One region of the Massilia sp. DWR3-1-1 genome, then DNA from elsewhere that is predicted to be linked to it. Evidence: predicted binding sites of a transcription regulator. Region 1 holds the regulator's gene; each other region holds the start of a gene.
What was found. Region 1 encodes FNR, which switches genes on or off when oxygen is low (the NO sensors DNR and NnrR bind a similar motif). Its sites were predicted from a motif close to TTGATNNNNATCAA; they were not measured.
Positions count from the first base shown of each region.

Region 1 (2,268 bases):
GACGGCCACTGGCAGGGCGAAGCGTGGAACCGGCGCAAGGATGGCAGCGATTTCGCCGAGCGCATCACCATTGCCACGGTGCCCGACAGTGCCGGCCAGCCCCATCACTACATTGCCGTGTTCGCCGACATCACCAGCGCCACCGAAGAGCGCCGCCTGCTCGAGCAGCAAAGCAATTTCGACGCCCTCACGGGCCTGCCCAACCGTCTGCTGTTGCAGCAGCGCCTCACGCGCGCCCTGGGCCGCGCGCGCGGCGCCGGCCGCCAGGTGGCGCTGGCGTTTCTCGATCTGGACGGTTTCAAGGAGGTCAACGACCGTTTCGGCCATGTCGCCGGCGACAATCTGCTGGTGACCATGGCACAGCGCCTGCAAAAAGCCCTGCGCGAGTCCGACACCCTGGCGCGCTTCGGCGGCGACGAGTTCGTCGCCGTGCTGCCCGACCTGCAGGACGACAAGCTGCTCGACTCGCTGATCGGTCGCCTGCTGCTGGCGGCGCGCACGCCGTTCGCGCTGGAGAACCGGCAGGTACAATTGTCGGCGAGCGTCGGTGTCGCCATTTTCCCACGCGACGGCATCACGCCCGATCAATTGATACGCAAGGCGGACGACGCCATGTATGCCGCCAAACGCAGTGGCCGCAACTGCGTGCGCAGCTGGCCCGATGCCGTCCAGCCCAACGACACCGCCGGCACCGCCGGCACCGCGACGGCGGCGGCACCAGCCGACAATCACTAAATCGCCGCTACGCCCTGTCACTCCTTATAATAGAGCACCTCCGCTCCTCGTTTCGCAGGGCGCCGTTGCCTTTGAATCAACAACCAGCAGAGTCCCCATGAACCCCTCCGCCACTCCCGCCGCCCCGGCCGCCCCAGCACTGACCACGCACGCCATCAAGGCCGGTTGCGCCGGCTGCAGCATGCACCAGCTGTGTTTGCCCATGGGCCTCGATGAAGGCGACATGGAACGCCTCGACCAGGTGATCGGCCGCCGCCGCCGGGTGGCGCGCGACGAGCGCCTGTACCAGATGGGCCAGCCGTTTCGCAATTTGTATGCGATCCGCTTCGGCCACTTCAAGACCTATCATGTCGATGCCGCCGGCGACCAGCAGATCACAGGCTTTCAGATGGCCGGCGAACTGCTGGGCATGGAAGCGATCAGCAGCGAGCGCTACCTGTGCGATGCCGTGGCGCTGGAAGACTGCGAAGTGTGTGAAATCCCGTTTCCCGCGCTGGAGGGCCTGTTCGGCCACGTGCCCAACCTGTTGCGCCACTTTCACCGCATGATGAGCCAGGAAATCACCCGTGAGCAAAATGTGATGCTGTTACTTGGCAACATGCGCGCCGAGCAGCGCTTCGCCGTGTTCCTGGTCAACCTGGCCTCGCGCTATGCCGTGCGCGGTTATTCATCGACCCAGTTCCAGCTGCGCATGTCGCGCGAAGACATCGGCAATTACCTGGGCCTGACCATCGAAAGCATCAGCCGCCTGCTGGCCAGGTTCAAAAAACAGGGTTTGCTGGCGGTGGAGAAACGCGGCATCACCCTGATCGACCCGGCGCGCCTGAAGGCGATGGCGGCCGGCACCACCGCCTGCAGCCCGCTGGCCTGAGCCAGGCGGCCGGTCAGTCCAGCGGCGCCGCCTCGGCCGGCGTCGGGATGACGCGCAGGTGGGGAAACGCCGCCGGCCGGCTCCACTGACGGGCCAAGCGCCAGTCGCGCGCGCCGCCCTCGAGCTGTACCTGCCAGCGGGTTGCCTCGAGCAGCGCCAGCGGCGCCGCGAAGGCGCCGGCCGCATCGGCCGTCACGGTCAGGGCAATATCTTTTTCGGGCAGGGTCGGATGGACCAGCCGCAGGTGCAGCAGGCCCGGCAAGGGTGTGCCGGCGGCCGTGATCACCCCGCGCAAGGTGGCGCCGCCCTGGCCGGCCGCATACTCGAGGTCGACCACGACGGCGCGCGCCGCCGCCGCCCGGTCACGCCGCAGATCCTGGTTGATCGCCTTGCCCTGGCGATAATAATCGTCGACCACCATGGCATCGGGCCGGCTGGCCGCCTGGTAGCCCATGACGGCGCCGGCCACCAGCACCCAGGCCGGGCCGATCATCAGCAGCCACGGCCAGCGGTGGCGGTACCAGGGCGCCTCGTCGTTGGCGGCGGCGGCAAATGGGCGAACGGTAGTGGGCATATTGAAATCCTGACAAATAATAGTGCGTGCCGGCGTCTCAGCGCGGCATGAGGAAGACGGCCGCCTCCGACACCTGCACGGCGGCGTC
Region 1 covers NZ_JAFCXL010000013.1:94,979-97,246, reverse strand. Annotated here, with positions in the region: gene ACP7EY_RS15210 (diguanylate cyclase domain-containing protein) at 1-735, shown strand, start outside; gene fnr (fumarate/nitrate reduction transcriptional regulator Fnr) at 833-1,606, shown strand; gene ACP7EY_RS15200 (FixH family protein) at 1,620-2,180, opposite strand; gene ccoG (cytochrome c oxidase accessory protein CcoG) at 2,218-2,268, opposite strand, start outside.

Region 2 (2,268 bases), on a different contig from region 1:
TAGGCGGTGCCATCGAGCTGGTAGATCTGCATGGGCGCCCGCTGCAACTGGGCAATCATGCGCGCATCGAGGGTGCGGGAACTGAGCGAAGGCAGCACGATGGGCGTGATTGCCGCCAGCGTGGCGCGGTGGGTGGCGTGGTGCAGACCCAACACCATACCCAGCGGAAACCCCGTAAACGCCAGATCCATGCCCTCCTGGGCGTCACCGTCCTGGCCCAGCGCCAGCGCCGGCAGCGGCGCGCCCGTCAGGCGCAGCAAGGCCAGGTCGTGCGCCTTGTCGATGGTCACCACGCTCGCTTCGCGAAACTCCGTCTCGCCCCCGCGCGCGATCACCACCCCCAGCACCTCGCGCTTTTCGCTGTCGAGAATGGCCGGCACCACGTGCGCATTGGTGATCACGGACAGGCCGTCGTCGACCACGAAGCCGGTGCCGTTAAAGGTGACGGCGGGACTGCGGGTTTTCAGGTAGGTGCCGACGCCGACGATCGACGGTTTGACGGCGGCGACGGTGCGCGGCAATTCGCCGCTGGCGGCCAGCGCGCTGCTCAAGCAGACGGCGCCGCCGAGCAATATAGTGGCGCGCGCACAACGGTGCAGGGCGCGGATTACTGGCATGGAAGCGCCGCGATGTTGTTGTTCATAATCAAGAATTATCTCTATGGAACAGGGGTTTCTTAAGATACCAGATAAACTCGTCGGACTGGGGGGTGCCGGCCAGCGCCGACGACGGCGCTGTCGCCCCTCGCGGCACGACGACAGCACGGTGATGGCGAGAGCGTGATGCATAAATGATACGGAAATAGCGATTAAACTTTTATTTTAGTATCATAACTTTATGCCTGATTTCACCTATCAATACCACCTTGGACACACTTTGTGTTAATTGCATTATTTCTGGCGTTTTACACGGGCCAACAATACAATGTGGCTCAGCCCGAATCTCCTCATCTTGCTCCCTCCGCTGACGCAATTTCAATAAGCATTGACGATGAACAAACGAAGTCTTGCCTTATCCTCTTGCAAGCCGTGGTTTTTCTTGCACCCACAGCGCAGTTTTTCCATTACGCAATTGCAATTGCTCTCAGTACAAGCGATGATACGGTGAATCCCCCTGCGTGTGTGCCCTGTATACATGCGCACATTTAACCCCTAGCACCACCCTGATGGCGAGATTGACGAGATGGCAGAACTGACAGCCGTAGTATTAGCGTTCCTCAAGGCGATCGGCAAATACCGCTGGTACGCCGTGATCATTTCCTGGGTGGTGGCGATCATCGGCTGGGCCGTGGTCTACAAGTTGCCCAATGACTATCAAGCTTCTGCCCGGGTGTACGTCGACACCCAGAGCATCTTGAAACCATTACTGTCGGGCATGACCTCGATGCCCAACCTGGACCAGCAGGTGGTGTTCATGCGGCGCACCCTGATCAGCCGGCCGAACGTCGAACGCGTCATGCGCATGGTCGATCTTGACGTCAAGACCACCAACGCCAAGGACCACGAAAAGCTGGTCGACGATCTGATTGAGAAAATCAAGATCCTCGGCACCGAACGCGACGACATCTACACGATCACCTACAACAACCCCAACCCCAAGCTGGGCAAGGACGTGGTGCAGTCGCTGCTGACGATTTTCGTCGAAGGCAGCTTTGGCGGCAAAAAGCAGGATTCCGAGAAGGCCATCCAGTTCATCGAAGACCAGATCAAGAGCTACGAGCAGAAGCTGGCGGCGGCCGAATCGGCGCTGAAGGACTTCAAGATCCGCAACATGGGCCTGTTGCCGAAATCCGGCGGCGACTTCAGCGGCAAGATCACCGACCTGTCCGACCAGCTCAACCAGGCGCGCCTGGAACTGCGCGAAGCCGAGCAGGCCCGCAACGCCATCAAGCGCCAGATCGCCGGCGACGAACCGCGTCCGGGCACCCCGCCAGGCGACGTGGGCGAGGTCGATCCGGAACTGATCGCCCGCATCACCGGCCTGAACAAGCAGCTCGATACCCTGCGCATGCAGTACACCGAGGCGCACCCTGACATCGTCGCCGGCAAGCGCTTGCTGGCGCAACTGGAAAGCCAGCGCCGCGAAGAGGCGAAGAAGCCGCGCAAGGCCACCAACGACCCGGGCGCCAGTTACAGCCCGATGCTGCAGCAGATGAACGTGTCGCTGTCGGCCGCCGAAGCGCGCGTGGCCTCGCTGCGCGCCCGCGTCGAAGAATATGCGGGCCGTCTCGAACGCACCCGCATCGCCGGCGTGGCGGCGCCGGAAGTG
Region 2 covers NZ_JAFCXL010000012.1:141,942-144,209, reverse strand. Annotated here, with positions in the region: gene ACP7EY_RS14595 (S1 family peptidase) at 1-617, opposite strand, end outside; gene ACP7EY_RS14590 (XrtA system polysaccharide chain length determinant) at 1,183-2,268, shown strand, end outside.
Region 2: the regulator FNR is predicted to act here: its motif matches at 985-998, upstream of ACP7EY_RS14590 (XrtA system polysaccharide chain length determinant).

Region 3 (2,268 bases), on a different contig from region 1:
CAGCTCGACCGCGCGCGGCACGCTGATGGGCTCGACGACGGCGGCGCCGTCGGCCAGGTCGACCCGCAGCACCTGGTGGCGGTAGCCCACTTCGGCAAACGACAGCGGCAGCGGGCTGCCGCTGTAGCGGCGCGCGTCGCTGTGGCCGACCCGCTGGGCCAGGTGCAGGTGGCCCAGCGCGGCGTAGGCGATCGCGGCGTCGAACACGGCCGCCGGCAGTGCTTCGGCGCCGCCGATGACGATGCGCCGCTCGGACTCGAGCGAGGCCTGGCCGTCGACCATGTGACAGTGGCCCATGGCGACGATGCTCTGGCCGGGAGCGCGCCGCGCCGCGGCCAGCGCATACGCCTGCCGGTACAGCAGGGCGATGCCGTCGAGGTAGGGATCGGCCGCGCTGTCGGTGCCGCGCGGCACGTCGCCCGGGCGCAGGAACGGAATGGCCAGGCACCACGCGGCCACCGCGCCGGCACGGTCGTGCAGCGGCACCACCATGCGTTCCACATCGATGGCGCCGTCGGCGCCGCGCAGCACGTGGCCGATGACGGTGGTGCCATGGTCTTCCAGCAGGGGGCCGGGCGCTTCCAGCCGGCCCGGTGAATCATGATTTCCTGCAATAACGACGATATCGAGCGCAGGGACGCGCCGGCGGGCCTGTTGCAGGAAACGGTAGAGCTGCTTCTGGGCCGCCGACGACGGGTTGGCCGTATCGAAAATATCGCCTGCAATCAACAGCGCATCGACCTGCTCGGCCACCAGGGTATCGAGCAGCCAGTCGAGGAACTGTTGATGCTCGTAACTACGGTCGTAACCATGCAGGGTCTGGCCCAGATGCCAGTCGGAAGTGTGCAGCAGACGCATGGGGGGAGGCGGGAAGCGGGACGATGGTTAACTATAACGCAGGGCGCGCGGGCTGCGCTTTCTATCTTCCTAAGCAATATTTTCGCCTTATGCAAGCCCGGCAAGTTTGCGTTAGATCAAACCCGGTAGTGCGAAGCATATTTACACTGTTTCCTCGGGCTCAAGACAAAACCATACCAAACGGCCCGTTCCCCATTCACATTTTTGACCTGGCCACAGCTGGCCACGGCTGCGTTTGTGCCAGGCAATTGGCCGCTCGCGCCATCACTGGAGAATTCATGCTCACTGCAACGTACACGCTCGTGGCATTATCGGTCGAACTAGCCAGTCTGCGCGCCAGCCTGCAGTCCCTGCAGAAGGTGTTGCACACGCATTTTTCCGAGCAGTACAGCCTCACCGAAGGACGGATTGATTTCGCATGCGAAACATTGGCGCGCGCCGTGCAGGCACCGCACTGGTCCAAGGTGGACCAGCATTTATTTCCGGTCATCTACGACGCCACCGATGCCGCCGATGATCTGTTGCAGGAATTAAAACAGCTCCACCAGGGCGCCGAGCGCCAGCTGGCCGAAATCGAGGCCGCCTATGCGGGCCGGGCGCTCGACGGTGCGGACGCCGTGGCGACGTTTTGCGGCGAGGTCGACGGTGTCTGCCGCGATCTGCACGAGCGCCTCGAGCGCGAGGAGCGGGCGCTGTTTCCGCTGGCGCGCACGGTGGTCTCGGGCGAAGCCTGGTTCGCCATTGCCAACCGCATGCTGGCGCACGAAGCCTACATCAAGGAGAACCGGCCCATGCGCCCGGCGCCGGCGGCGTCGGCCATTGCGCGCGCGGTCAAGGCGGGGCAGCAGGCCAGCGTGACGGTGTAAGGCGGGGCGCCCGCCGCCCTGTGTGAATTCACCACAGGGCGGCCTTCTTGCTATCATGACGGTTTTGAGCGATCGAGCCGACGTCATGCTGAAATTCCTCTTCAAACGCCCGGGCGACAAGTCCACCGGGACGCCTGCCGAAAACGCCCTGTCCGAACAAAAGGCGGCTGCGGCTGCTGCAACGGCTTCGACCACGGCGCAGCGCGCCGCCCAGGCCGAGCAGCTGCGCGCGCTGGGTACCGATGAAGTGCTGGCCGCCGACTTCATCGTCCAATCCGATTTTTCCGAGCTGCGCCTGGCCGCCGCCGAACTGCTGCGCAGCCGTCCCCAGCTCGAGCGCGTGCATGCCGCCATCCGCAATACCGACCGCCGCGTCGCCAAGCTGGTGCAGGGCCGCCTCGACGCCATCCGCCACCATGACGCCGAACTGGCGCGCGGCCAGGCCTGCCTGGAGCAGGCGGCCAGCCTGCTGGCCGACGACAAGCTCACCCCCAACCAGGTCGCCGACCTGGACCGGCGCTGGGCGGTGATCGCGGCGCCCGAA
Region 3 covers NZ_JAFCXL010000008.1:199,697-201,964, forward strand. Annotated here, with positions in the region: gene ACP7EY_RS10905 (exonuclease SbcCD subunit D C-terminal domain-containing protein) at 1-858, opposite strand, end outside; gene ACP7EY_RS10910 (hemerythrin domain-containing protein) at 1,137-1,724, shown strand; gene ACP7EY_RS10915 (DUF349 domain-containing protein) at 1,810-2,268, shown strand, end outside.
Region 3: the regulator FNR is predicted to act here: its motif matches at 965-978, upstream of ACP7EY_RS10910 (hemerythrin domain-containing protein).